Regions from separate parts of the Agrobacterium salinitolerans genome, predicted to be linked through region 3. Evidence: predicted binding sites of a transcription regulator. Region 3 holds the regulator's gene; each other region holds the start of a gene.
The links. The regulator PhoB, encoded in region 3, activates phosphate uptake and scavenging genes when phosphate is short. The targets are predictions, from matches to a motif close to TGTCATNNANCTGTCAT.
Positions count from the first base shown of each region.

Region 1: the regulator PhoB is predicted to act here: its motif matches at 5,736-5,752, upstream of O9X91_RS14095 (esterase-like activity of phytase family protein).
Region 2: the regulator PhoB is predicted to act here: its motif matches at 5,174-5,190, upstream of O9X91_RS12380 (UDP-2,3-diacylglucosamine diphosphatase).

Region 1 is NZ_JAPZLN010000003.1:432,547-442,203, reverse strand. It holds gene clpP (ATP-dependent Clp endopeptidase proteolytic subunit ClpP) at 1-586, shown strand, start outside; gene clpX (ATP-dependent Clp protease ATP-binding subunit ClpX) at 877-2,154, shown strand; gene lon (endopeptidase La) at 2,565-4,982, shown strand; gene hupB (DNA-binding protein HupB) at 5,272-5,547, shown strand; gene O9X91_RS14095 (esterase-like activity of phytase family protein) at 5,803-8,001, shown strand; tRNA gene O9X91_RS14090 (tRNA-Val) at 8,655-8,730, opposite strand; gene O9X91_RS14085 (hypothetical protein) at 8,938-9,087, shown strand; tRNA gene O9X91_RS14080 (tRNA-Asp) at 9,177-9,253, shown strand; tRNA gene O9X91_RS14075 (tRNA-Asp) at 9,295-9,371, shown strand.
Region 2 is NZ_JAPZLN010000003.1:80,908-90,564, reverse strand. It holds gene O9X91_RS12400 (MlaD family protein) at 1-883, opposite strand, end outside; gene O9X91_RS12395 (ABC transporter ATP-binding protein) at 892-1,728, opposite strand; gene O9X91_RS12390 (ABC transporter permease) at 1,739-2,899, opposite strand; gene dgcA (N-acetyl-D-Glu racemase DgcA) at 3,043-4,026, shown strand; gene O9X91_RS12380 (UDP-2,3-diacylglucosamine diphosphatase) at 4,280-5,119, opposite strand; gene O9X91_RS12375 (NADP-dependent malic enzyme) at 5,348-7,663, shown strand; gene O9X91_RS12370 (DUF2865 domain-containing protein) at 7,800-8,903, shown strand; gene bluB (5,6-dimethylbenzimidazole synthase) at 9,101-9,657, opposite strand, start outside.
Region 3 is NZ_JAPZLN010000001.1:386,371-396,027, reverse strand. It holds gene pstC (phosphate ABC transporter permease subunit PstC) at 1-645, shown strand, start outside; gene pstA (phosphate ABC transporter permease PstA) at 642-1,964, shown strand; gene pstB (phosphate ABC transporter ATP-binding protein PstB) at 1,979-2,794, shown strand; gene phoU (phosphate signaling complex protein PhoU) at 2,891-3,616, shown strand; gene phoB (phosphate regulon transcriptional regulator PhoB) at 3,647-4,330, shown strand; gene O9X91_RS01840 (GcrA family cell cycle regulator) at 4,710-5,243, opposite strand; gene O9X91_RS01835 (aspartate aminotransferase family protein) at 5,675-6,874, shown strand; gene argF (ornithine carbamoyltransferase) at 6,932-7,849, shown strand; gene O9X91_RS01825 (Hsp33 family molecular chaperone) at 8,092-9,081, shown strand; gene apaG (Co2+/Mg2+ efflux protein ApaG) at 9,136-9,528, opposite strand.

The DNA of each region.
Region 1 (9,657 bases), on a different contig from region 3:
TGAGCAGACCAATCGCGGCGAACGCTCCTACGACATATTTTCCCGTCTTCTCAAGGAACGCATCATTTTCCTCACCGGCCCGGTGGAGGACCAGATGGCGTCGCTCGTCTGCGCGCAGCTGCTTTTCCTCGAGGCTGAAAACCCCAAGAAGGAAATTGCGCTCTACATCAACTCGCCGGGTGGCGTCGTGACCGCCGGTATGGCGATCTACGACACGATGCAGTTCATTCGCCCTGCGGTCTCGACGCTCTGCGTCGGCCAGGCCGCGTCCATGGGCTCGCTGCTTCTCGCCGCCGGTGAAAAGGGAATGCGCTTTGCGACCCCGAACGCCCGCATCATGGTTCACCAGCCTTCCGGCGGTTTCCAGGGGCAGGCATCGGACATCGAGCGCCACGCCCGCGACATCATCAAGATGAAGCGCCGTCTCAATGAAGTCTACGTGAAGCACACCGGCCGTACGCTCGAAGAGGTTGAAAAAACCCTTGATCGCGACCATTTCATGGATGCAGACGAGGCGAAGGACTGGGGCGTGATCGACAAGATCCTGACCTCGCGCCAGGAAATCGAAGGCGCCGTCGCGAATTGAGGCGCGCCGCTTTTGACGTTTGTTTGAAGCCGCAAAAGTAATTTCGGGGCTTTCAACCGCAACAGAAAGCGATATTAGTATATATAAAGGCTATGTTGAGTTTTTATGACGTAGCTAGGTTTGATGGGGAATTCGTTGCAGCCGGGTATCAGCTCATGTATCTGATACCGGTTAGTACCCCGGGAAACGAGGCGGATACGGCGATGCACCCCAAGGGCTGCCGTATCGGCGGGCGGTAAGTTGACCGCGATCCGTTTGGCGGACCTGCGGCGTGCTGGAAGGAAAGAGATATGAGCAAAGTCAGCGGCAGCAACGGCGGCGACTCTAAGAATACACTCTATTGTTCATTCTGCGGCAAGAGCCAGCACGAAGTCCGGAAACTCATTGCCGGACCGACGGTGTTCATCTGTGATGAATGCGTCGAATTGTGCATGGACATCATCCGCGAGGAGAACAAGACGTCTATGGTGAAGTCGCGCGAGGGTGTGCCCACCCCGCAGGACATCATCAAGATCCTCGATGAATATGTCATCGGCCAGAAGCAGGCGAAGAAAATCCTGTCCGTGGCCGTTCACAACCACTACAAGCGCCTTGCGCACGCCTCCAAGAACGGCGATGTCGAGCTGGCGAAGTCGAACATCATGCTCGTCGGTCCGACGGGTTGCGGCAAGACCTATCTTGCCCAGACGCTCGCTCGCATCATCGACGTTCCCTTCACCATGGCGGACGCAACGACGCTGACCGAAGCCGGTTATGTCGGCGAGGACGTGGAAAACATCATCCTGAAGCTGTTGCAGGCTGCGGATTACAATGTCGAGCGCGCCCAGCGCGGCATCGTCTATATCGACGAAGTCGACAAGATTTCCCGCAAGTCGGACAACCCGTCCATCACGCGCGACGTGTCGGGCGAGGGCGTTCAGCAGGCGCTTCTGAAGATCATGGAAGGCACGGTCGCTTCCGTTCCGCCGCAGGGCGGCCGCAAGCATCCGCAGCAGGAGTTCCTGCAGGTGGATACGACCAATATCCTGTTCATCTGCGGCGGCGCATTCGCCGGCCTCGACAAGATCATCTCGGCCAGAGGCGAAAAGACCTCGATCGGCTTCGGTGCGACCGTCAAGGCGGAAGACGATCGTCGTGTGGGCGAAGTGCTGCGCGAGCTGGAGCCGGAAGATCTGGTGAAGTTCGGCCTCATTCCGGAATTCATCGGCCGTCTGCCCGTTCTGGCGACGCTGGAAGACCTGGACGAAGATGCGCTGATCCAGATCCTGTCCGAGCCGAAGAACGCGCTGGTCAAGCAGTATCAGCGCCTGTTCGAGATGGAAGATGTCGAGCTGACCTTCCACGAGGACGCGCTGCGCGAAATCGCTCGCAAGGCGATCACCCGCAAGACCGGTGCCCGCGGCCTGCGCTCGATCATGGAAAAGATCCTGCTGGACACCATGTTCGAACTGCCGACGCTGGAAGGCGTGCGCGAGGTCGTCATTTCCGACGAGGTCGTCAGCGGTGTCGCCCGTCCGCTCTACATTTATGCGGACCGCCAGGAAGAAAAGACCAACGTTTCGGCCTGATCGGCTGATGCAATGTTGGAAGAGATCAGGGCCCGCATCCGTGCGGGCCTTTTCTGTTTGAGCGACCTCACGAAACTTGCGTCTAACTTGACGAAGCCCGATTTTGCGTTTGGAGCGGATTGCGCTTTGCTGATAAAGTCTTACAACTGATTTGCAGCGCGTTATGACGGAAATGTGAATTCCGTCGGCGACCCGGTTCCTGGCCCTTGAGGATAACCGGAATGTCGGGAGTATGAGCCAGCGCTGGGTTTTGTTGAATTTCACGGTCTTGGCGCTCTGCTGGACCGTCTGTTCCGGCGACTTGAAATCGGTGTTTCGAAACTCCACTTTCAGTCTCGAGAAATGAATGCGCCGGATGCCCCAAGCTGTCCGGCAAAGTGTCCCGAAAGGGACCATGGAAAGGAAATGATATGACGAACATCACGTCTGCGGCATCTGGCGGTACCTATCCGGTACTTCCCCTGCGCGACATTGTCGTTTTCCCGCATATGATCGTTCCCCTGTTCGTCGGGCGGGAAAAATCCATCCGTGCGCTCGAGGAAGTCATGGGTTCGGACAAGCAGATCATGCTTGTCACCCAGATCAACGCCAGCGACGACGATCCGGCACCGGAAGCCATCCATAAGGTCGGCACGGTCGCCAATGTCCTGCAGCTCCTGAAGCTTCCCGACGGCACCGTAAAGGTGCTGGTGGAAGGCAAGGGCCGCGCCCAGATCGACAATTACACTGGCCGCGAGGATTTCTATGAAGCCTCCGCGACGCCTTTGCAGGAGCCTGCCGAAGATCCGGTCGAGATCGAAGCGCTTTCGCGTTCGGTCGTGTCCGAATTTGAAAGCTACGTGAAGCTCAACAAGAAGATTTCGCCCGAGGTTGTCGGCGCTGCTGGCCAGATCGACGATTATTCGAAGCTTGCCGATACGGTCGCTTCGCACCTGTCGATCAAGATCACCGAAAAGCAGGAAATGCTGGAAACCGTCAGCGTGAAGCAGCGGCTTGAAAAGGCGCTCGGCTTCATGGAAGGCGAAATTTCCGTGCTGCAGGTCGAGAAGCGCATCCGTTCGCGCGTCAAACGCCAGATGGAAAAGACCCAGCGCGAATATTACCTGAACGAGCAGATGAAGGCGATCCAGAAGGAACTCGGCGACGGCGAAGACGGTCGTGACGAAATGGCCGAACTGGAAGAGCGCATCGCCAAGACCAAGCTTTCCAAGGAGGCCAAGGAAAAGGCCGAGGCGGAAATGAAGAAGCTTCGCCAGATGAGCCCGATGTCGGCGGAAGCCACAGTCGTGCGCAACTATCTGGACTGGCTGCTGGGTCTGCCCTGGGGCAAGAAGTCGAAGATCAAGACCGACCTCAATGCCGCCGAGACGATCCTTGATCAGGATCACTTCGGTCTGGACAAGGTCAAGGAGCGCATTGTCGAATATCTGGCCGTACAGGCCCGTGCTTCCAAAATCCGCGGTCCTATCCTGTGCCTCGTCGGTCCTCCCGGCGTCGGCAAGACCTCGCTTGCCAAGTCGATCGCCAAGGCGACCGGCCGCGAGTATGTCCGCATGGCGCTGGGCGGCGTTCGTGACGAAGCGGAAATCCGCGGTCACCGCCGTACCTATATCGGCTCCATGCCCGGCAAGATCGTCCAGTCGATGAAGAAGGCCAAGAAGGCGAACCCGCTCTTCCTGCTCGACGAAATCGACAAGATGGGCATGGATTTCCGTGGCGATCCGTCGTCGGCACTGCTGGAGGTTCTCGATCCGGAACAGAACTCCACCTTCATGGACCACTACCTTGAAGTGGAATACGACCTGTCCGACGTGATGTTCGTGACCACGGCCAACACGTTGAACATTCCCGGCCCGCTGATGGACCGCATGGAAGTGATCCGCATCGCCGGTTACACGGAAGACGAAAAGCGCGAAATCGCAAAGCGTCACCTGTTGCCCAAGGCGATCAAGGAGCATGCCCTGCGTCCAGAAGAGTTCTCGGTCACCGATGATGCCCTGATGGTCGTCATCCAGCAGTACACCCGCGAAGCGGGCGTGCGCAGCTTCGAACGCGAGCTGATGAAGCTGGCGCGCAAGGCTGTCACCGAGATCATCAAGGGCAAGGTCAAGTCCGTGGAAGTCACCGCTGCAAACGTTCCCGACTATCTGGGCGTGCCGCGGTTCCGCCATGGCGAAGCCGAGCGCGAGGATCAGGTCGGTGTCGTCACCGGTCTAGCCTGGACGGAAGTCGGCGGTGAGTTGCTCACCATCGAAGGCGTGATGATGCCGGGCAAGGGCCGCATGACGGTTACTGGCAACCTCAAGGAAGTGATGAAGGAATCCATTTCGGCGGCGGCCTCTTACGTCCGTTCGCGCGCCGTGGATTTCGGCATCGAACCGCCGCGTTTCGACAAGAGTGACATCCACGTTCACGTTCCAGAAGGCGCAACTCCGAAGGACGGACCGTCTGCCGGTGTTGCCATGGCAACCGCCATCGTCTCCATCATGACCGGTATTCCGGTCTCGAAGGATGTGGCGATGACGGGCGAGATCACGCTTCGTGGTCGCGTGTTGCCGATCGGCGGCCTGAAGGAAAAGCTGCTTGCGGCTCTGCGCGGCGGCATCAAGAAGGTGCTGATCCCGGAAGAAAACGCCAAGGACCTGGCGGAGATTCCGGACAACGTGAAGAACGAGATGGAAATCATTCCGGTGTCGCGCATGGGCGAGGTTATCAAGCACGCCCTTATCCGCCAGCCGGAGCCCATCGAGTGGGACGGCAGCATCGAGACGCCGGTGATCGCAACCGTCGAAGGTGTTGATGACGGCAACCAGACCATCGCGCATTGATGATGCGCATCGTCGCGAAGGCGGGAATCGCCTTTCGCGGCGGGCAGCGCATAGAATCAATGCGTTAGGTGTCGGAGTGCGTGCGCGGTGCTCAGCTCTGCGCAACTGATGCCAAATTGGCACGAATATGTGGAAGGCCGGCAGAAATGTCGGCCTTTTTTGTGAAAAAAACTCCAGACCCCTTGTTTTTCAGGCGATTCCAGCGCTTTTGAGTTGCTGGGCGCGGATGCGAATGTATTCTGCGCCGGCTTAATTTTAGTCGTTTCAAACCATTGAAAGGGGTGGAAACATGAACAAGAACGAGCTCGTCTCTGCTGTTGCCGAAAAGGCTGGTCTCACGAAGGCAGATGCTGCTTCCGCTGTTGATGCCGTATTCGAAACCGTACAGAACGAACTGAAGAGCGGTGGCGACATCCGTCTCGCTGGCTTCGGCAGCTTCTCCGTTAGCCGTCGTGAAGCCTCCAAGGGTCGTAACCCTTCCACGGGTGCTGAAGTCGATATCCCGGCTCGCAACGTACCGAAGTTTTCCGCAGGCAAGGGCCTGAAGGACGCCGTCAACTCGTAAGGTTTCCGGAAAGCTGCAACGCCCGGCGGCGGGCGGGCGGCTTTTCAGGTTCACGAGGAAACATGTTTTGATGCCCTGACGCCGTCACATCGACGCTAAAGCGGGTGGTGTTTCGAAACGCGGAATGTGCGCATAAACGCGAAAGCCCGGCTCCAGCAGTCGGGCTTTTTGATTCTCCCGCAAGGAAATGTCATGCCACTGTCATGTCTTTGACGCAGAAGCCATGGGGTATTTCTGGACCCAAGGGGGATTAAAATGGCGTTCCGATTTTCTCAAATGGCTTTGACTGCAGCTCTGCTTGCGTCCGCGGCCATCCCGGCCGCTGCCGAGCCGGTTTTCAACCGCATTGCATCGTTCCCGGTGGCGAAAAATCTTCCCGCGGACAAGGACGCCAAGTCTGTCACTTCGGCTGAAATCATCACCGCCAGCGAAGACGGCAAGACGCTGATTTATTCGGACAGCCCGCTTGGCGGCATCGGTTTCATCGACATCACAGACGCCAAGGCTCCAAAGGCCGGCGGCGCATTGTTGCTGGAAGGCGAGCCGACCTCCGTTGCCGTTGCCGGTCTCAAGGTACTGGCTGGCGTCAATACGTCGGAAAGTCGTGCCAAGCCCTCCGGCAAGCTGGTGACGGTCGATCTCGCCACGAAGAAGGTTGAGGCAAGCTGCGACCTCGGCGGCCAACCCGATTCCGTCGCCGTTTCCCCGGACAAGACCTTTGCCGCCATCGCGATCGAAAACGAGCGCGATGAAGAGGTGAACGAAGGCGCCCTGCCGCAGATGCCAGCCGGTTACCTCGTCACCGTCGGCCTGAAGGATGGTGTTGCCGACTGCGCGACGCTGAAGAAGATCGACGTTACCGGTCTCGCTGAAATTTCCCCGGAGGATCCGGAACCGGAATTTGTTTCCATCAACGCCAATGGCGAGATCGCGCTGACGCTGCAGGAAAACAACCATATCGTCATCATCGACGGCAAGACCGGCACCGTGAAGACGCATTTCTCTGCCGGCACCGTCAATCTGGAAGGCATCGATACCAAAACCGATGGACAGCTGAAGTTCACCGACAAGCAGGAAGGCCGCAAGCGCGAGCCGGATGCCGTGAAGTGGCTGGACAATGACCGTATCGTCATCGCCAATGAGGGCGACTGGCAGGGCGGCTCGCGCGGCTTCACCATCTTCGACAAGACCGGCAAGCTTCTTTATGAGGCCGGCACCTCGCTCGAGTACGCGGTTGCCGCCATCGGCCACTATCCGGAAAAGCGTTCCAAGGCCAAGGGGATCGAGCCCGAGGGTCTGGAGGCGGCGACCTTCGATGGTCAGAAGTATTTCTTCGTGCTTGCCGAGCGCGCCTCCGTTGCCGCTGTTTACAAGGATACCGGCGCAGAGCCGCAACTGACCCAGCTCCTGCCTTCGGGAATTTCGCCGGAAGGCGCAGTCGCCATCCCGTCGCGCAACCTCCTAGCCACGGCCAATGAGGTTGATCTGATCGAAGACGGCGGCGTCCGCTCGCATGTCATGCTTTATGAGCGTGCTGAAGGCGAAGCAGCCTATCCGCAGCTCGTCTCCGCGACAGTCGATGGTGCGCCGATCGGTTGGGGTGCGCTCTCGGGTCTGGTCGGCGATGCCGAAAAGCCCGGCATTCTCTATGCCGTGTCCGATTCGGTCTATGGCAATCAGCCGTCGATCTTTACCATTGATGCGACGAAAAAGCCTGCTGTCATCACCAGCGTGCTGCGCGTCAAGCGTGACGGCGTCGCCGCTCAGAAGCTTGATATCGAAGGCATCACGCTGGACGGCAAGGGCGGTTTCTGGCTGGCCTCTGAAGGCGATAGCGCCAAGCTCGTTCCGCATGCGCTTTATAACGTTAACGCCAAGGGTGAAATCAAGGCCGAGATCGCGCTGCCGAAGGAGCTGCTCGCCAGCGATACCCGCTTCGGTTTCGAAGGCGTGACGATGATCGGTAAAGGCGACGATGCGACGCTGTGGATGGCCGTGCAGCGTGAATGGGGCACGGACGAGAAGGGCTTCGTCAAGCTCGTCTCCTATAATCCGAAGTCCAAGGAGTGGGGCGCTGTGCGTTACCCGCTCGACAAGACCGAGGCAGGCTGGGTCGGCCTTTCTGAAATCACCGCGCAGGGCGACTATGTCTATATCATCGAGCGCGACAATCAGATCGGCGACAAGGCCAAGATCAAGAAGCTCTACCGCGTTGCTATCGCCGACCTGAAGCCGGGCAAGATCGGCGGCGAGCTGCCGCTGGTGACCAAGCAGGAAGCCCACGACTTCCTGCCCGACCTCAAGGCCCAGACCAACGGCTACGTCGTCGACAAGCTGGAAGGCTTCACCTTTGACAAGGCTGGAGCGGCCTATGCCGTGACAGACAATGACGGCGTCGATGATTCCTCCGGCGAGACGCTGTTCTTCAAGGTTGAGATGAAGGCGATCAACTGATTGCGCCGAACTGTATCGAAAAAAGAGAAAAGCCGGGCGATGCCCGGCTTTTTATTTGGCGAAGAGAACCACCAGGGCTATCGCCACTCCTGAACGATCTGTCATGAGGCAAGCCGTAACATCGGTATCGCTCTCTCAGTATCGAATCTTGGTAAATTTCGTCCAGATGTCGTCCCTAAAAATGTCGCGGACCGATCCTGACGGATCACCGCCCCATGGACTTTGGACTTTTGGGAGTGTCTTGTTTTTCCGAATCCTGCTGGACCCAGCGGAAAAAAATATAAACAGGCAGCGCAATAAGCGCGAGTGTTACAAACGCGTCAATCGACATGGCTTCATCCATCAGTTCAACCGTTCATCATGAAACGGTGCGCAAACAATGCCTGAAATCTCTTTAGAAAGTCTGAATCTTCCTTATTTTCCGGTATGTTGCGGGGTGATACAGGAGGGGCGGGCAGCTGTCGGAATATGGAACAGCAGTTCCGATTTGGCATGGCGCAACTGAAGAGAAGCGATTCTACCTGTCGGCAATCATGACGATGCTTCATGGATCGCATTGAGGGCAGGGGGCAATAATTCCCCGCGCCAGAATCGCTCGCAAAAACCGAGATGCGCGTTGGTTCACGAACTGCTATTTAAATCTTCTGGAAAAATGGTGGGCGATGAGAGACTCGAACTCCCGACATCCTCGGTGTAAACGAGGCGCTCTACCAACTGAGCTAATCGCCCTTCGCGTCTTGCGGATCATGTCCGCCGCGTCGGTGGCCGTGATGTATTCGGATCGGAAAAAAACCGCAAGGGCTTTTGTGAAGTTTTTTTGTTTTTTTTAGGCGAGGTTTTTCCCTCCGCCGAAGAGGAGGGGTAAAAAGCCTGGAACTGCGGGCTTTTTGCCAAAACCAGAAGCCGACGACGCCTTTCTGGCCTTGGGAAATGCCGTTGGAGAAGCCGCCGGCTGTGGACAAGTTTTTTGTTTTCGTTGGGAAAAGCCCGCAAAACAGGGCGTTTGCAGCAATCGCGTTCACAGCCCGTCCGGTTTTTCATGATCAAAATGAAGAAGCTTATTCTTTTGTCGTGAAACCTGCTTGACACCCCCGCACGAACGCCGTAGTTAGCCGCTCAACGAACAGCCGAGGCTGGTTCGTACGGCGGAACCAAGGTTCTGTCGGTCAGGATAAGCGGGTGTAGCTCAGTTGGTTAGAGTGCCGGCCTGTCACGCCGGAGGTCGCGGGTTCGAGCCCCGTCACTCGCGCCATCCTGTTCCTCGGAAAATACGCAGGCGAATGTCTGTGGAGCGCGGGTGTAGCTCAGTCGGTTAGAGTGCCGGCCTGTCACGCCGGAGGTCGCGGGTTCGAGCCCCGTCACTCGCGCCATTTCTTCTTCATGAAATGTCTCTTAAAAGAAAATAAAGCGCTCGTCGCGCGTCTCTGTTTTTGACCGTTCCGGCGTCTGATTCCGGGCTCTCCAGTCGTGATTTTTCCTGCCTTTTTTTATCAAGTTTCGATTTCCCGATATCGTCACTTCGCCGCCTTCCGGACGTAAAATTCGTGTGACTTTTTTGCGGTTGCGTCGTTCAATCGATTATTATTGTATTTGAGTGGCTTAGGCCGGAATTGTGGCCCAAATTTGCGTCAATTCCGGCAATATTGTTGCCAATCA
Region 2 (9,657 bases), on a different contig from region 3:
CGGGATCGACGGAGGCCAGAAGCTCATCCGCGCGCTTCACGACCGTCTGCACTTCCGTGCTTGCCGCCTCGAAGTTTTTCGCCGTGCTCTGCACCGTCTCCATGATGCCCTGAATATCGCTGGAAGCAGACGCCACATCCTTCGTCACCTTGTCGACATTCGACAGGATGGAATCGATCTTGCCAGCGTCGACCGCCTTCACCAGATCCTCGACCGCGGTGAGCGTACCGTCGAGCCGCACCGAAACGGATTGCACCGTCGTAGACAGCGAACTGAGGCTCGAAATGAAATTCTTGATCCCGTCGGAATTGGCCGCCAGCGCATCGGAGAATTTCTCGGCATTGCGCACGGTCTGCGTCAACGGCCCGCGCGCATCCTGCACGAAACCCTGCAATTCGCCGATGGCGCCATCGGCGCGTTTCAGGATTTTATCGGCCGTGGCAAGCAGGTTGGTGACGCTGGAAAGGTCGGCCGTCAACTCGGCCGGAACACCGCTTTCAACGGCTTTCTGCAGAATACGCTCGCCATCCTTGTTGCCGCCGGAAAGCTCGATATAGGCGGCACCGGTCAAGCCCTGAATTTCAAGCACCGCGCGTGTGGACGGAAACACCGGCGCATCCGCCTGCACTTCGGTGAAGGCGATGGAGTAAGCCGGATCGTCGCGGTCAATCGCAAGCCCGCGCACCGTACCAACGGGAATACCGTTAAACCGCACCGGAGAGCCAACCGAAAGGCCGTTGGCGGAGCCGGGAATACGCACAATCAGTTGCGCCGTCGGGCCGCCGCGGCCAAACTCGGCCATCCAGTAAACGAAGCCGAATGCGGCGGCGATCACGATCAGCGTGAAAATTCCGACTATGGTGTAGTTCGCCTTGGTTTCCATGCTTCTTGTTACTCCACCGGATTTTCGTGTCTGCCGTCCGGAAGAACGACAGAGCGCGCCCGTTTGCCGCGGAAATAGGACTGCACCCACGGGTCGTCGCAGGCGAACATGTCCTGCAATGTCCCTTCCACCAGCACTTTCTTCTGTCCCAGCACCGCAATGCGGTCGCAGACGGAGAAGAGGCTGTCGAGGTCGTGCGTCACCATATAGACGGTCAGGCCAAGCGAATCGCGCAAGCGCGCAATCAGCATATCAAATTCCGCCGCCCCGATGGGATCGAGGCCGGATGTCGGCTCATCGAGGAAAACGAGGTCGGGATCGAGCGACAGCGCCCGGGCAAGGGCTGCGCGCTTGATCATGCCGCCTGATAGTTCGGATGGGTATTTGTCGCCGGCATCGGGCTTCAGGCCCACCATCTCGATCTTGAGATAGGCAAGCTCGTCCATCAGCTTTTTCGGCAGATCGAGATATTCCCGCATCGGCAGCTGGATGTTTTCCTTCACCGTCAGGCCGGAAAACAGCGCCCCCTGCTGGAACAGCACGCCGAGCCGCTGATCGAGCATCATGCGGTCGTCTTCGCTCGCCTTGTCGTAATCGGTGCCGAGAATGCGGATGGCACCTGCCTGGCGGGGCAGAAGCCGCAGGATAGCGCGCATCAGGACGGATTTGCCCGCGCCGGATGGCCCGATGAAGCCAAGGATTTCGCCGCGATAGACATCGAGATTGAGATCTTCGAGCACGTTGCGGCCATTGAACCCGACAGTCACACCCTCGACGGAAAGCACCGCCTCGCGGCCGTCCTTTTCGGTTTTTGTCTCTTGCGGTTTCTGGTCCAGTGTTTCCAACGCGCCCTCCTTAAAAATCGATGGCTGCGTAGAAGATGGCGAAAAGACCATCCACCAGAATGACGACGAAGATCGATTTGACCACCGACGAGGTGACGTGCTTGCCAAGCGATTCCGCCGAACCGCCCACCTTCATGCCCTCCACCGCCGCGACGATGCCGATGATGAGCGCCATGAACGGCGCCTTGATCATGCCGGCCGCAATGGTCGACTCCTCGACCGCGCCATGCAGGCGAGACAGGAACACCTCAAACGTAATGCCCGAATAAGCAAAGGCCACGATGGCGGCGCCAAACAGGGCGGCGAAATTGGCAAGAATGGTCAAAAGCGGCAGCGCGATGGTGAGCGCCACCAGCCGCGGAAACACCAAAACGCCCACGGGGTTGAGGCCGATCACCTTCAGCGCGTCGATTTCCTCGCGCATCTTCATCGAGCCGATTTCCGCCGTGATCGCGCTGCCGGAACGGCCAGCGATCATGATCGCGGTCAGAAGCACACCGATTTCGCGCAATTGCAGAATGCCGACGAGATCGACAACGAAGACTTCCGCGCCGAAATAACGAAGCTGGAACGCGCCCTGCTGGGCGATGATCGCGCCGATCAGGAACGACATCAGCATGATGATCGGCACGGCGCGCACGCCCATATGGTCGATCTGGTTGACGATGGCCGCCGGCGAAACGCCGCGCCCGCGCCCGAGCTTCATCTGCGCGCCGCGCACGGCGGAGCCGAGAATATACATGCCCGCCAGAAAATCCGCGCCGTTCTGCACGACGGCCTTGCCGACAGGCGCAAAAATACGTTCGGCAAGCCCCGCCTTCGCAGCGGCCGCGCCCTCCATTTCCACTTTTTCGGGCAATTGGGAAATGACCTCTTCGATACGGTCATTGCCCGTCACGGTGACGGTGGCGCCATTTGCCTCCAGGTCCCTGCGCAGGCGCTGAATGATCCATGCGCCGGTCGTATCGATGGCCTCGACGGAAGAAAGATCGATTTCCACCGGGCCGGTGGATTTGCTCTTTTCGATCTTTTCAAGACTGGAGAAAACACCGGCGAGATTGCTGTTGCGCCAGGAACCGCTCAGGGCAAAACGCGAACCGCCGCCGGAGACGTTATCGTCTTCGGTGATTGCGGCCGGGTTCGCCTGTTGCCGTGTGTCCTGTTCTTGCATAATGCTCCGAGCGAATGCAGTCGTCACGAGATTCTTAATGGTTTCATAACGGTTTGACCTTCGGCAAGCCACAGTGACGGCCGACAATTCGCGATAAATTTGGCGTCATGTGTCTTTTGACGCCTGTTAGGAAGTGAAAAAACATGCCCCGTTACCTTCAAGCCACAACAGAACGTTTCCCCGTGGCTGGCAGCTTCACCATTTCACGCGGCACCCGCACGCATGCGGATGTCGTAACGTGTACCATCCGCGATGGTTCCTTTACCGGCAGAGGTGAATGTGTGCCCTATCCGCGTTATGGCGAAAGCATCGAGGGCGTCATCGCCGATATCGAGGCGATGGCGGAACAGATCGCCGGCGGCGTGACACGACAGGAACTACAGCAGGCGATGCAACCCGGCGCCGCCCGCAATGCGGTCGATTGCGCGCTATGGGACCTCGAGGCCAAGATCAGCGGCAAAACTGTTGCCGCGCGCATCCTTGGACAGGCGGCAAAGCCGCTCGTCACCGCCTATACCATCTCGCTTGCCGACCCGGAGACCATGGCCGCGAAAACGGCGGAAAACGCAGGCCGCCCGCTGCTGAAGATCAAGACCGGCACGGCAGATGACGAGGCGCGTCTAAGGGCCGTGCGCGCCGCCGCACCCGAAGCGCGCATCATCATCGACGCCAATGAGGGCTGGAATGACTATAATATCGAATATTATCTGCGGCTTGCGGAAGAGCTGAAGATATCGCTCATCGAGCAGCCGCTACCCGCCGGCAAGGATGACATCCTCGCCCGCATCGACCATCCGGTGCTGATCTGCGCCGATGAAAGCGTGCATTCCACCAGGGACCTCGCCGGCCTTCGCGACCGTTACGATGCAATCAACATCAAGCTCGACAAGACCGGCGGCCTGACTGAAGCGCTTGTCATGAAAGCGGAAGCGGAACGGCTCGGCTTCACCATCATGGTGGGCTGCATGCTCGGCACCTCGCTCGGCATGGCGCCGGCTGTGCTGGCGGCGCAGGGTGCGGCCTTCGCCGATCTCGATGGGCCGCTATTGTTGGCGCACGATCGTGATCCGGGGTTGGTTTATGAGGGTTCGCTGGTTTATCCGGCGCGGCCGGAATTGTGGGGGTGAGCCCCTAAAATTAAAACCAGATGAGGTGCGACGCCACCGCGTATTTCTTCTCCCCGCCGGGGAGAAGGTGGCCCGAAGGGTCGGATGAGGGGAAACGTAGCCGAATTTCGGAGAGCGTGCCCCCTCATCCCGCTGCCGCGACCTTCTCCCCGGCGGGGAGAAGAAACAAGCGGCATCCACTCGTCCCACACGAGCGCGCATTGATCGCAAGGAAACACCGAAGGCTAGGTATCCCTTTAGCTCGCAGGCCCAATCAGGCCGCGTGCTTGCCAATCAAACCCGGAATATCCACCGGCTCCATCTCGTCCGATGCCTGTTCGGCGGTAACGTCGCTCGTCTGCATCCAGGTGATCAGCTCGAAGCTGCCATCGGCATTTTCGGCAATCGCCGTGCAGCTTTCCACCCAGTCGCCGGTGTTGATGTAGCGGATGCCGTCCATGTCTTCCATGACAGCGTGGTGAATGTGACCACAGATGACGCCATCGACATTGTTGCGCCGCGCCTCTTCGGCGACCACGCGCTGGAATTCTCCGATGAAGTTGACGGCGTGTTTCACCTGCAGCTTGGCCCAGGCCGAAAACGACCAGTAAGGCAGGCCGATGCGGCGGCGCACGGCGGCAATCGCGATGTTGAGCGCAATTGCCGCGTCATAGGCCCAGTCGCCGAGATAAGCGAGCAGGCGGGCGTTGCGCACCACCACGTCGAACTCGTCGCCATGGATGACGAGGTATTTCTTGCCGTCGCCCGCCTCGTGGATCATGCGTTCGGCCACTTCGATGCCGCCGAAATGCATGCCCGGGAACTCCCGCAGGAATTCGTCGTGATTGCCCGGAATATAGACGATGCGGGTGCCCTTGCGGGCCTTGCGCAGAAGCTTCTGCACCACGTCGTTGCAGCCCTGCGGCCAGTACCAGCTGCGGCGCAGGCGCCAGCCGTCGACGATGTCGCCGACGAGAATGATCGTTTCGGCTTCGTGGTATTTCAGGAAGTCGAGCAGATAATCCGTCTTGGCCGCCTTGGAGCCGAGATGAACATCCGAAATGAAAAGCGTTCTGAACTGTCTGGTTTCGATTTGACCGGCCACGGATTTCATCCCCCTGTTCGGTTGCGTCCCTGCGGCTTTCTTACCTCTCAGAACCAGACTCGTGTTTCAGCAACATGACAGCGGCGGTTTTTTGTATGGAATATGACGGATAGCTTCACGAAAACGCGAATAAGCCATGCCCGCATTTGCATAAGGAGGCGGTAAATAACGGCTGTACCACGGGGAAGTTTGTTGTATTCAGGGGGCCGGAATTGAACCAGACATGACGGTGGAAGAATGACCTCTCACGATAAGAACAACACGCCCGCCAACACGGCAAAGGCCGACATCGAGGAACAGGCGCTCTTTTTCCACCGCTACCCGCGCCCCGGCAAGCTGGAAATCCAGGCCACCAAGCCGCTCGGCAACCAGCGCGATCTGGCGCTCGCCTATTCGCCGGGTGTGGCCGCCCCGTGCCTCGCCATCCACGAGAACCCCGAAATGGCGGCGGACTATACGGCCCGCGCCAATCTCGTTGCCGTCATTTCCAACGGCACGGCGGTGCTCGGTCTTGGCAATATCGGCCCGCTCGCTTCCAAGCCTGTGATGGAAGGCAAGGCCGTTCTCTTCAAGAAATTCGCCGGCATCGACGTGTTCGATATCGAGATCGACGCACCCGGCATCAACGACATGGTCTCCACCATCGCGGCGCTGGAGCCCACCTTCGGCGGCATCAACCTTGAGGACATCAAGGCGCCGGAATGTTTCGAAGTGGAGCGCCAGCTGCGCGAGAAGATGAACATTCCGGTCTTCCACGACGATCAGCACGGCACTGCGATCATCGTCGCCGCCGCCGTGACCAATGCGCTGGAACTGGCCGGAAAATCTCTGTCCAGCGTCAAGATCGTCGCCTCGGGCGCCGGTGCAGCTGCCCTTGCCTGCCTCAACCTGCTCGTCGCCATGGGCGCGAAGAAAGAAAACATCTGGGTCCACGATATCGAAGGCCTCGTTTATGACGGCCGCAACACGCTGATGGACGAGTGGAAAGAAGTCTACGCCCAGAAGACCGACAAGCGCGTGCTGGCGGATTCGATCGACGGCGCAGACGTCTTCCTCGGCCTTTCGGCCGCCGGCGTGCTGAAGCCGGAACTTTTGGAGCGCATGGCGGAAAACCCGCTGATCCTGGCGCTTGCCAACCCCAATCCGGAAATCATGCCGGAGGCGGCCCGTGCCGCCCGCCCGGATGCGATGATCTGCACCGGCCGTTCCGACTTCCCGAACCAGGTCAACAACGTTCTCTGCTTCCCTTATATCTTCCGCGGCGCGCTGGATTGCGGCGCAACGACCATCAACGAGGAAATGAAGATGGCCGCCGTGCAGGCCATCGCGGAACTGGCGCGTGAGGAAGTCTCGGAAGTCGCCGCGAGAGCCTATAGCGGCGAAACGCCGATCTTCGGCCCGAACTATCTCATTCCCTCGCCGTTCGATCCGCGCCTCATCCTGCGCATTGCGCCGGCCGTTGCCCGCGCCGCAGCGGCAAGCGGCGTCGCCACCCGGCCGATCACCGATTTCGAAGCCTATTTCGACCAGCTGAACCGTTTCGTCTGGCGCTCGGGCTTCATCATGAAGCCGGTCTTCAACGCCGCGAAAGCCGCCGAGAAAAAGCGTATCATCTTTGCCGAAGGTGAAGACGAGCGCGTGCTACGCGCCGCCCAGGTGCTTTTGGAAGAAGGCACCGGCGTCCCGATCCTCATCGGCCGTCCGCAGATCATCGAAACGCGCCTGAAGCGCTTCGGCTTGCGCATCCGCCCGCATACGGATTTCGCCGTGGTCAACCCGGAAGACGATCCGCGCTACCGTGAATACGTGGATGATTATTTCGCCCTCGTCGGCCGCGTCGGCATCAACCCGGAAGCGGCGCGCACCATCGTGCGCACCAACACGACCGTCATTGGTGCGCTTTCCGTCAAGCGCGGCGAAGCCGATGCGCTGATCTGCGGCCTCGAAGGCCGTTACGACCGCCATCTGCGCGACGTGAACCAGATCATCGGCAAGCAGGAAGGCGTGCGTTCCTTCGCGGGCTTGAGCCTGCTCATCACCCAGCAGGGTGCGCTCTTCCTCACCGATACTTTCGTGAACTATGACCCGACCTCCGAGGAAGTGGCGGAAATGGCCATTCTCGCGGCCAAGGAAATCCGCCGCTTCGGCATCACGCCGAAAATAGCACTCGCCAGCCACTCCAATTTCGGCTCGCGTGATTCCGAAAGCGCCCGCAAGATGCGCCGCGCCCTGAAGATCGTGCAGGAAGCCGCACCGGAACTGGAAGTGGACGGCGAAATGCAGGGCGGCTCGGCGCTGTCGGAAGCACTGCGCAAACGCGCCATGCCCAACAGCGTGCTGACCGGCGAAGCAAACCTGCTGGTCTTCCCGAACCTCGATGCCGCCAATATCACGCTCGGCGTCACCCGCACCTTGACGGAAGGCCTGCATGTCGGCCCGATCCTGCTCGGCACGGCCCTGCCCGCCCATATCCTGTCGCCCAGCGTCACCTCGCGCGGCGTCGTCAACATGGCAGCCTTTGCCGTGGTGCAGGCCTCGCACCCTTCGGTGTGATAGAGGCCGCATTAACGCAATTTTGAACAGGCTGTTGCCGCATTGCGGCAACAGCCTATGTTATCTTCCTGAAACACGGATTTCCTGAAGCATAACACCCCTGCCACCGGCCGGGGACATCGAACGGATCGAACAATTGACCCGCCGCAGCCGCATCATCGGCCTCCTGCTTCCCCTTGTTCTCATGGCTCCTGCCGCCGCTTCTGCGGATCAGGTCTGCGATACGCTTTATGGCCAGTTGCGCGAGCCGCCGCGCGTCATCGGCAATACGGCCGAGGTGCGGCGTTACGCCAATGCGCTTGCCCGCCAGAACATTGTCATCCGCAAGATCAGGAACGACCTGCGCGGCTATGGCTGCTCATCCGGCAGCGTCATTGTCTATGGCAATCCCAATGCCGGTCTCTGCGCCGAGATTGGCGATGCGCTGGCGGAAGCTGAAGCCGAGCGTGATGCGATCATCCGCGACCGCGACGACGCCATGGCGGCCGCGCGTGACAACGACGGCGACATCAGGCGTCAGCGCATCCTCGCCGCCCTCGATGCCAATGGCTGCAACACCGTACCGCAAACGGAAACGCAATTGCCGCCGCCTCGGGATGTGACGCGTTATCCCGACGCCTTCCGACACAATGGCGACGAGCCGGGACAAGCGGGGCTTTCGCCCTATCCCAACGCCGCCGCCGAGGGCGGACTTCGCACCCTCTGCGTGCGCACCTGCGACGGCTCGTTTTTCCCCATCGCCTCCAACGCCTCACCGCTCGATTTCCGCACCCAGGCGGAGCAGTGCGAGAAAATGTGTCCGGGGACGGAGACCGAACTCTATTTCCACTCCATGACGGATCAGGAAACATCAGACATGGTTTCCGCTGAAACCGGCAAACCCTACAAGGATTTGCCCACGGCCTTCGCCTACCGCAATTCGTCAGTGAAAGCACCCGGCTGCGCCTGCAATATGGCCGCCTATCACGAGGAGATGCAAAAACAGGAAGAGGCCGCCCGGCCGCAAGCCGAAAAGCCCTATTCCGGCATCACCACCATCCCATCATCCCAAAGTGACAAGTCGCAGAACCCCACCGAACAGCAACAGGCCGCAAAACCGCCTGAGCAGCCCGTTCCCGAACGCGACTACGATCCGAACGACACCAGGGTGCGCGTCATCGGCCCCAAATTCCTGCCGGACCAGACAGGCCGGATCGATCTGAAGAACCCGGCGCTGAAGGGCATTCAGCCGCAGCAGTGAAATCTCTTGCGCGCGCGTAATGGGGCGAGCGCGCGACCCTTGTTTCTTCTCCCCGCCGGGGAGAAGTCCGCGGCAGCGGGATGAGGGGGCGACGTCGGCGATATTCGGAGAGCTGGCCCCCTCATCCGACCCTTCGGGCCACCTTCTCCCCATCCGGGGAGAAGAAACGATAGGCGACGCTATGCGCATCTCATCCCTTACCGCCCACCCCAGCGATTGCGAAACACCAGCTCCTCCAGCGGCACGCGCTGCCGCCAACCCTTCACCGCCAGTTCCGGCTCGGTATAGAGCGTGTCGACCCGGCCGAGACACAGCCATGCGACGATTTCGATATGCTCGGGTATATCGAGAATGGCGCGAATATCGCTGTCATGGAAAATGCTGACCCAGCCGACACCGATGCCTTCGACACGGGCGGCAAGCCAGAGGTTCTGGATGGCGCAGACGGTGGAATAAACGTCCGTGCGCGGATTGTGGGTGCGGCCCAGCACCACCTTGCCGCCGCGTGTCGGATCGCAGGTGACGCAGATGCTGAGCGGGGCCTTGCGGATGCCCTCAAGCTTCAGGCTGCGATAAAGCGCCTGCTTTTCGCCCGTAAACATCGCCGCCGCCTCCTCATTGGCGCGGCTGAAGGCCACAAAGGCCGCCTGGCGCACGGCGCCATCGGTGACGAGGGTGAAATTCCATGGCTGCATGAAACCGACCGAAGGTGCGGAATGCGCCGCCTTCAAAAGGCGCTCGACGAGATCATCCG
Region 3 (9,657 bases):
ATCTACATGGCGGAATATGCCTCGCCGCGTTTCCGCTCCATGGCAAAGCCGCTGCTTGAAGTGCTCGCCGGCATTCCCACCATCGTCTACGGTTTCTTCGCGCTGACGACGGTCGGTCCTTTCCTCAGAGACATCTCCACGCAGATCAATGGTCTGGCGACGGGCGACTACGCCAATTTCATCCAGGCGCAGAGCGTCATCACCGCCGGCTTCGTCATGGGTATCATGCTGATCCCGTATGTGTCGTCGCTGTCGGACGATATCATCACCGCCGTGCCGCGCTCGCTGCGTGACGGTTCGCTCGGTCTTGGCGCCACGCGTTCCGAAACGATCAAGAGGGTCATTATTCCGGCCGCTCTTCCCGGCATCGTCGGCGCCGTGCTGATGACGGCTTCGCGCGCCATCGGCGAAACCATGATCGTGGTTCTGGCCGCCGGCGTGGCGGCCCGTCTTCAGCTCAACCCCTTCGAGCCGATGACCACCGTCACCGTCAAGATTGTCAGCCAGCTCACCGGCGACCTCGAATTCACCTCGCCGCAGACGCTGGTCGCCTTCGCGCTCGGCATCACGCTTTTCGCCATCACGCTTTGCCTGAATATCTACGCGCTTTACATCGTGCGCAAATACCGGGAGCAATATGAATGACCGACATCGTTTCTCCCGCAGCCGGCGCGAGCGCCGTCAACAGGGCCACGCGCCGTGATATCGGCATCAAGCGCCGTTATGCCGCCGAACGCCGCTTCCGCGCCTACGGCATCGCGGCGATCTCCTTCGGCCTCATCTTCCTCTTCCTGCTGCTCTGGTCGGTTTTCTCCAAGGGTTACACCGCTTTCCAGCAGACGATGATCACCGTTCCGGTCGAGTTTTCCGAACAGATCATCGATCCGAAGAATGAACGCGCCACAAACCCGACAAAGCTGATGACGGCCAATTATCCCGTCGTCGCCCGCGATGCGGTCGCCAAGGTTCTTGGTGTTGCGCCGACGGACCGCGCCGGCCTACGCGCCGTCAGCCTGCTGATTTCCGACAGCGTGCGCACGCAGCTTCGCGACATCGTCGTTGCCGATCCCGCCGTTATCGGCACCACGCGCACCGTCACGCTTCTCGCTTCGGGGGATGTCGACAGCGCCTTCAAGGGCCAGGTCGATCTGACGGCGGATGAAGCCAATCGCCGCATCTCTAACCAGCAGCTCGGCTGGATGAACCAGCTCGCCGAAAGCGGCCAGCTCGGCAAACATTTCAATACCGGCATCTTCTTCAACGGCGCGTCGAGCCGTCCGGAAGCAGCGGGTGTGGGTGTGGCGCTGATCGGCTCCTTCTACATGATGCTGATCGTGCTGGTGCTGTCATTGCCGATCGGCGTCGCGGCCTCCATCTATCTCGAGGAATTCGCCCCGAAGAACCGTCTGACGGATCTTATCGAGGTGAATATCAACAATCTCGCGGCCGTTCCTTCGATTGTTTACGGTCTGCTCGGCCTCTCGGTCTTCATCAACTTCATGGGCTTTCCGCGCTCGGCCTCGCTGGTCGGCGGCCTCGTCCTGACGCTGATGACCCTGCCGACGATCATCATTGCGACGCGCGCTGCCCTGAAGGCCGTGCCGCCGTCTATCCGCGCCGCCGCCCTCGGCCTCGGCGCTTCCAAGATGCAGACGATCTTCCACCATGTGCTGCCGCTCGCCATGCCCGGCATCCTCACCGGCACCATCATCGGTCTCGCCCACGCGCTGGGCGAAACGGCGCCGCTGCTCCTGATCGGCATGGTGGCATTCGTCGCGAATTACCCGACAACGCCGATGGATCCGTCCACGGCCCTGCCGGTGCAGATTTACATGTGGGCGAACGAAGCCGAGCGTGCCTTTGTCGAAAGGACATCCGGCGCTATCATCATCCTGCTTTTGTTCCTCATTGTCATGAATGTTGGCGCAATCCTGTTGCGTCGCCGCTTCGAACGGCGCTGGTAGAGGGAGATTGAGCAATGAACATGTTGTCGGAAGCAGCAGTTGAAAAGGCGCTGGACAAGAAAATGAATGAAGTCTCATACAAGATGATCGGCAAGGACGTTTCGGTTTATTACGGCGAAAAGCGTGCGCTCTACGACGTGAACCTGAATGTTCGCGAAAATACGGTGACGGCGCTGATCGGCCCGTCTGGCTGCGGTAAATCCACCTTCCTGCGCACCCTGAACCGCATGAACGATACGATCGACGGTTGCCGGGTGACCGGAAAAATCACGCTCGACACCGACGATATCTACGATCAGGCAATCGATGTCGTGGAATTGCGCGCCCGCGTCGGCATGGTGTTTCAGAAGCCGAACCCTTTCCCGAAGTCGATCTACGAAAACATTTCCTACGGTCCGCGCATCCATGGTCTCGCCCGCAACAAGGCGGATATGGACCAGATCGTCGAGCAGAGCCTGCAGAAGGCCGGCCTCTGGAACGAAGTGAAGGATCGCCTGCAGGAATCCGGCACGGGTCTTTCCGGCGGTCAGCAACAGCGCCTGTGTATCGCCCGCGCGGTTGCCGTCAGCCCGGAAGTGATCCTGATGGACGAACCCTGCTCGGCGCTCGACCCTATCGCGACCGCAAAGGTCGAGGAACTGATCCACGAGCTGCGCACCAATTACACCATCGTCATCGTCACGCACTCCATGCAGCAGGCGGCGCGTGTTTCCCAGCGCACGGCCATGTTCCACCTTGGTCACCTTGTCGAGGAAAACGAAACCGACAAGATGTTCACCAATCCGGACGACCAGCGCACGCAGGATTACATCATGGGCCGCTTCGGCTGATCCCGGCCGGCGCTTTATCGAAACCGAACAAGACTGGTGCCTCTGCCGTGCCCGCTTCCGGGCACGCGCATGCAGGCCAAGCCGGAGGACTAGACCATGACACAGACAACGACCCATTCGCATATTCTGTCGGCATATGACGACGAACTGAAATTCCTGACGCGCCGTATCGCCGAAATGGGCGGTCTGGCGGAACAGATGTGCGCCGATGCCGTGCGTGCGCTCGTCAACTCCGACGCCGCACTCGCCCAGAAGGTCATTTCCGACGACGCGATCCTCGATCATTCCGAGCGTGAGATCGGCGACAAGGCCATCGTCACCATCGCCAGGCGCCAGCCGATGGCTGCAGACCTTCGCGAGATCATCGGCACGCTACGTATTGCAGCGGACCTCGAACGCGTTGGCGACCTCGGTAAGAATACTGCCAAGCGTGTCATCGCGGTTGCCGGCACCGGCGTGCCGCGCAAGCTCGCCCGTGGCATCGAACACCTCTCGGAACTGGCGCTGGTACAGCTCAAGGAAGTCCTCGACGTCTATTCGACACGTTCGGCGGAGAAGGCAAATGCCATCCGCGAGCGCGACGAGGAAATCGACGCCATGTACACGTCGCTCTTCCGTGAGCTTTTGACCTACATGATGGAAGATCCGCGCAACATCACTACCTGCACGCATCTTCTGTTCTGCGCCAAGAACATCGAGCGTATCGGCGACCACGCCACCAATATCGCCGAGACGATCTATTACATGACCACCGGCAGCCAGCCGGAAGGCGAGCGTCCTAAGGATGACAGTTCCAACACGCTCGGTTCGGTGACCGAGTAACAGACAGGCAGCGGCTTGCGGAGTTAGTATATGGTGCCCAAGATTGCAGTTGTGGAAGATGAGGAAGCGCTGAGCGTGCTGCTTCGTTACAATCTCGAGGCTGAGGGATATGACGTCGACACGATACCCCGTGGAGACGAGGCCGAAATTCGGCTGCAGGAACGTATTCCAGACCTTCTTATCCTGGATTGGATGCTTCCCGGCGTTTCCGGTATCGAACTGTGCCGTCGGCTCAGAATGCGGCCGGAAACCGAACGCCTGCCCATCATCATGCTGACGGCGCGCGGTGAGGAAAGCGAAAGGGTTCGCGGCCTCGCCACCGGCGCCGACGATTATGTCGTCAAGCCGTTCTCGACACCGGAACTCATGGCCCGGGTCAAGGCCATGCTGCGCCGGGCTCGCCCCGAGGTTCTGTCTTCGGTGCTGAAATGCGGCGATATCGAACTGGATCGCGAGACCCATCGCGTTCACCGCAAGAGCCGCGAAGTGCGCCTCGGCCCAACGGAGTTCCGCCTGCTGGAATTCCTGATGACCTCTCCCGGCCGGGTGTTTTCCCGCTCACAATTGCTGGATGGCGTCTGGGGTCACGATATCTATGTGGACGAACGCACCGTCGACGTGCATGTCGGACGTCTGCGCAAGGCGCTCAATTTTTCGCATATGCAAGATGTCATCCGCACCGTGCGCGGCGCCGGATATTCAATGGAAGCCTGAGGAAACCGAAACCGATGGTTTCACTCGGGAAAAATTCCCAAAATTCAGAAGGCCCGCAGCCGGGATGGTGGCGGGCCTTCTGAATTCGAACCTTCCCCAACGCGTGTCCTTGTTGTTTTTGAAGGCGACAGACGGTCTGCTGAGAGTCGGATTGCGCGGTGAAACCAGACAGGAGGGATGGCGCGGCACGTCGCCGACGAACTCAAAGTATTTGCCGCAAGGGCGTGTCGCGATTTTACATCCGCAGAAGGCGGAAGAAGAGGAATTGGGAGCGCCTCTCAAACAGCGTGCGCCCATTCCGGGACCGCCTTGAGTTTTGCCATAAAAAAACGGGCCCGAAGGCCCGTAGTTTTTGAGTGTCGAATGCGTGCCGCAACACTCAAGCTTTGCGACGTTCGCTTACCGGCTGGTAGGCGAGTTTCGCATGGAACTTGCAATAGGGTGACGATTCCAGCGCTTCACAACCGCAGAAATGGAAATCGTCTTTCAAGGGATCGCCGACCGGCCACTTGCAGGTGCGCTCCGTCAGTTCCGTCAACGTCAGGCGACGGGAAATCGGGGTGACGACGTTTCTGGAAGGAACGTAATCGAGGACTTCCGCGGTCTCGATGCCGATCTCTTCCTGAAGAGCCGTTGCTGCGTTGGAACGGGTCAGAACCCGAGCAGGCGCTGTGCCGACACGGCCCGCGAAATTCGTCGCGCGCGGGGCAGGAGCGGCGGCGCGCTTGGGCGCGGAACGCGCCGAAGTGACCGGGCCGCCGGCCTTGACGCGACCCGGCAGGTTGAGACGGTGGACCTTGCCGATGACGGCATTACGGCTGACACCGCCCAGCTGCGCTGCTATCTGGCTGGCGCTAAGTCCCTCGGACCACAATTTCTTGAGTTTTTCGACCCGTTCGTCTGTCCAGTTCATGCCGCTTCTCCGCTCGTCGCGTATAATGTCGGCAGAATCCATCTCCGCCTCGCGGGCGTGCCGCGAGCGTGGTTTCTGCCTGATTTTCGGTGACTAGTTCCGCCGCAATGCAGTCTAGTAATTAGCGATTAACCTAGTGCCACGCAGACTCCGTGGCAAGAGTCGTGGGAATCATCTCGAATCGATTTTCCGGTTTTCCCCAACTTGCTGGCGAGTTGAGTCTGAAAGGCAACACCTTGGGCCTCATCCACCGCCACCTACTAGGGCTTGAGACGCCCGAGAAACGCGGACTTTTGTTGACATCGGCAGGCGAAGTGACAATAGTGCCCCTGCCGCCGCGAGGCGGCATTTTTGATTTTCAGGCGAGGGATAACCCCGAAAGCCTATTGACAACTGTCTGACAGCGCAACCGCGCAAGGAGTGATACAGCCATGGCCGAAGCCGCCGCGCCATTGTTCGATACGTTTGCAAGAGCCCCCCTGCGCTTCGAGCGAGGCGAGGGCGTCTGGCTGTTCACGGAAAGCGGCGAACGATATCTGGATTTTGCGGCCGGCGTTGCGGTCAATTCACTGGGTCACGCCCACCCGCACCTCGTGGAGGCGATCAAGACCCAGGCCGAGAAGGTCTGGCACGTCTCTAACCTTTATGAAGTGCCGGGCCAGGAAAAGCTTGCAAAGCGCCTGACGGAAGCGACATTCGCAGACAAGGTCTTCTTCACCAATTCCGGCGCGGAAGCGCTGGAATGCGCGATCAAGACGGCGCGCCGTTATCATTATTCCAAGGGGCATCCGGAAAAGTTCCGCATCGTCACCTTCGAAGGCGCCTTCCACGGCCGCACGCTCGCGACGATCGCCGCCGGCGGCCAGCAGAAATATCTCGAAGGTTTCGGTCCCAAGGTCGAGGGTTTCGACCAGGTGCCCTTCGGTGACGTTGATGCGCTGAAAGCCGCTATCACGGACGAGACGGCCGCGCTGCTGATCGAACCCATTCAGGGTGAGGGGGGTATTCGCGCACCAGCCAAGGAATTCCTGCAGCTGCTGCGGTCGCTCTGCGATGAGCATGGCATGCTGCTGATTTTCGACGAGGTCCAGACTGGTGTCGGCCGCACGGGCAAGCTCTTTGCCTATGAGCAGACAGGTGTTGCGCCGGATATTATGGCGGTTGCCAAGGGTATCGGCGGCGGCTTCCCGCTCGGCGCCTGCCTTGCGACGGCGGATGCCGCTTCCGGCATGACGGCAGGCGTGCATGGCACCACCTATGGCGGCAACCCGCTGGCCATGGCTGTTGGTAACGCCGTACTTGATGTCGTCCTCTCCGAGGGCTTCCTGGAAAAGGTTCGTGATGTCGCGCTGGTTTTCCGTCAGGGCCTTGCTTCGCTGAAAGATCGTTATCCCGATGTCATCGAGGAGATTCGCGGCGAAGGCCTGCTTCTCGGCATCAAGGCGAAGGTTCCCTCGGGTGAGCTGTTGCAGGCCATGCGCGCCGAGCATCTGCTGGGTGTGCCGGCGGGCGACAACGTCATCCGTCTTTTGCCGCCGCTCGTCACCACGGCGGAAGAGGCCCGCGAGGGCTTGGCGCGCGTGGAAGCGGCCGCCGCTTCACTGACAGTGAAACAGGCAAAGATCGCCTGAGGAAACAATAAATAGCGGGCCTCTTCCCCGAGGCTCGCGAGCATGGGACAGTTTGAAATGGCTTCACCTAAACATTTTCTCGACCTGTCGGCCGTCAGCTCGCAGGATCTGCGGGCAATTCTTGACGATGCCCGCGCACGCAAGGCCGCCACCAAGGCCGGAACGGCGGAAAAGCCGCTAGCTGGCAAGATGCTGGCAATGATCTTCGAAAAGCCGTCCACCCGCACGCGCGTCTCCTTCGATGTCGGTATGCGCCAGCTCGGCGGCGAGACGCTTTTCCTCTCTGGTACGGAAATGCAGCTCGGTCGCGCCGAAACGATCGGTGACACGGCCAAGGTGCTGTCGCGCTACGTCGACGCCATCATGATCCGCACGACGGATCATTCGCGCCTGCTGGAGCTTGCCGAACATGCGACGGTACCGGTCATCAACGCCCTGACGGATGACACGCACCCCTGTCAGATCATGGCGGATATCATGACCTTCGAAGAACATCGCGGCCCAGTCAAAGGCAAGACCATTGCCTGGACAGGTGACGGCAATAACGTCCTGCATTCCTTTGTGGAAGGCTCGGCCCGTTTCGGTTACCGCATGACGATGGCCGTACCGATGGGCTCCGAACCGCATGACAAGTTCCTGAACTGGGCGCGCAATAATGGCGGCGAGATCATGCTGTGCCACGACGCTGACAAGGCCGTTGCGGGTGCGGACTGTGTCGTCACCGATACCTGGGTGTCCATGAACCAGGAACACAAGGCGCGCGGCCACAACATTTTCCAGCCCTATCAAGTCAATGAAGCTCTGATGGCCAAGGCGGAAAAAGATGCGCTGTTCATGCATTGCCTGCCGGCCCATCGCGGAGAGGAAGTAACGGATGCCGTGATCGACGGTCCGCAATCCGTCGTCTTCGACGAGGCGGAAAACCGCCTCCACGCGCAGAAGTCCATCATCGCATGGTGCATGGGCGTCATTTGATGAGCAGTCGCCCGGCCTGACACGCGTCACGCCGGGTGCTTGAACTTGACCGTATAGATTACCATCTGTGGGACTTCGAAGAGGCTCGTCGGTTTTGCTGGCGGGCCATCATCACGATTTGCACGTTTTTCCCCGGAAGCGGTTTCTCTTCCCGGGTCTCTGTGCGACAAGCGAAAAAAGCACATTTCGAAAGCCGGACTTTTGGACGGTAGCGGCGCCACGGCTGCGCCAAGGAGTATGACATGGCAGATGTAACGGTTGAACTGGACGATCTCGATTTTGCTGGCGACGATAAGGTAGTGCCCTTTCAGGTCGAAGGTCTGGATGTGCGCGGTCGCGCCGTGCAGGTGGGTCCGCTGTTGAACGCCATTCTCGAGCGGCATGACTATCCCCCGACGGTCGCCCGCCTGCTGGCGGAAGCGACCGTTCTGACGGCGCTGATCGGCACCTCGCTCAAATTTTCCGGCAAGCTCACGCTTCAGACCAAGGGCGATGGTCCGGTCGATCTTCTGGTCGCGGATTTCACCGCGCCGGAAAGCATGCGCGCTTATGCCCGTTTCGATGAGGAACGGCTGGCGGCGGCGGTTGCGGAAGGTGCAACCTCGCCGGAGCAATTGCTCGGCAACGGCATTCTGGCCTTCACGATCGATCAGGGTGCGGGCATGCAGCCCTATCAGGGCATTGTGCCGCTCGATGGCTCCTCGCTGGAAGACATTGCCGGCGTCTATTTCCGCCAGTCGGAACAGCTTCCCACCCGCGTGCGGCTGGGCGTTGCCGAGTTCTTCGACCGTGATGGCGAAGGCAAGCCGCGTCATGGCTGGCGTGCGGGCGGCGTTATCGCGCAGTTCCTGCCGCAGGCGCCCGAACGGCTGCGTATGCGTGACCTGCATGGCGGTGACGGCGATGAAAGCGGTCACGAGGTGCAGGAGGACGATGCCTGGACGGAAGCCGTCACGCTGTTGAACACGGTGGATACCGACGAACTGACCGATCCACAGGTGCCGGTGGAACGCCTGCTTTTCAGGCTTTTCCATGAGAGTGGCGTGCGCATCTATGATCCGCAGGCGGTTTTCGACCGTTGCAGCTGCTCGCGGGACAAGATCAAGGGTGTGCTGTCAGGCTTCACTGCCGAGGAGATCAAGGCGAGCGAGGAAGACGGCGCTATCGCCGTGACCTGCGAGTTCTGCTCCACCACCTATCGCTACGATGTCAGCGAATTTGAAAATGCCTGAATAGAAAGCCGCGCCCTATAAAGAGTGCGGCTTTTTCATTTGCCGGGCGCGTGGTCAGTTCAGAACCCGCATCAGACCCGGTGAATCCAGCGAAAAGGCGGGTATGGTGACGTTGAACACCTCGCCATTTTCCGTTTCCATTTCATAATGGCCGAACATCAGGCCGGAAGGTGTATCCAGCGGGCAGCCGGAGGAATATTCGTAGCTGTCGCCCGGTTTCAGATGCGGCTTCTCACCCACGACGCCCGGTCCATAGACCTCATCCACCTGACCGTTCTGATCGGTGATGTGCCAGTAGCGATTGACGAGGGTGACCGGAATATCGGAATTGTTCGCGATCACGACTTTGTAGCCCCAGACGTAACGATCGTCATCCGGGTCGGATTGTTCCTCGAGATAATACGGATCGACCGTTACCTCGATATCCCTTGTCAGAGCACGATACATACGCGCCACACCTCGATATTATGCCTGCCGCCGTATCCTACACTATAGGCTCTGGCTATCGTCAAGAAAATGAATGACTTGACGGGCAGGAGGCGTCTCCTGATGCGCTTTTTTCCACCGTTAGGGATA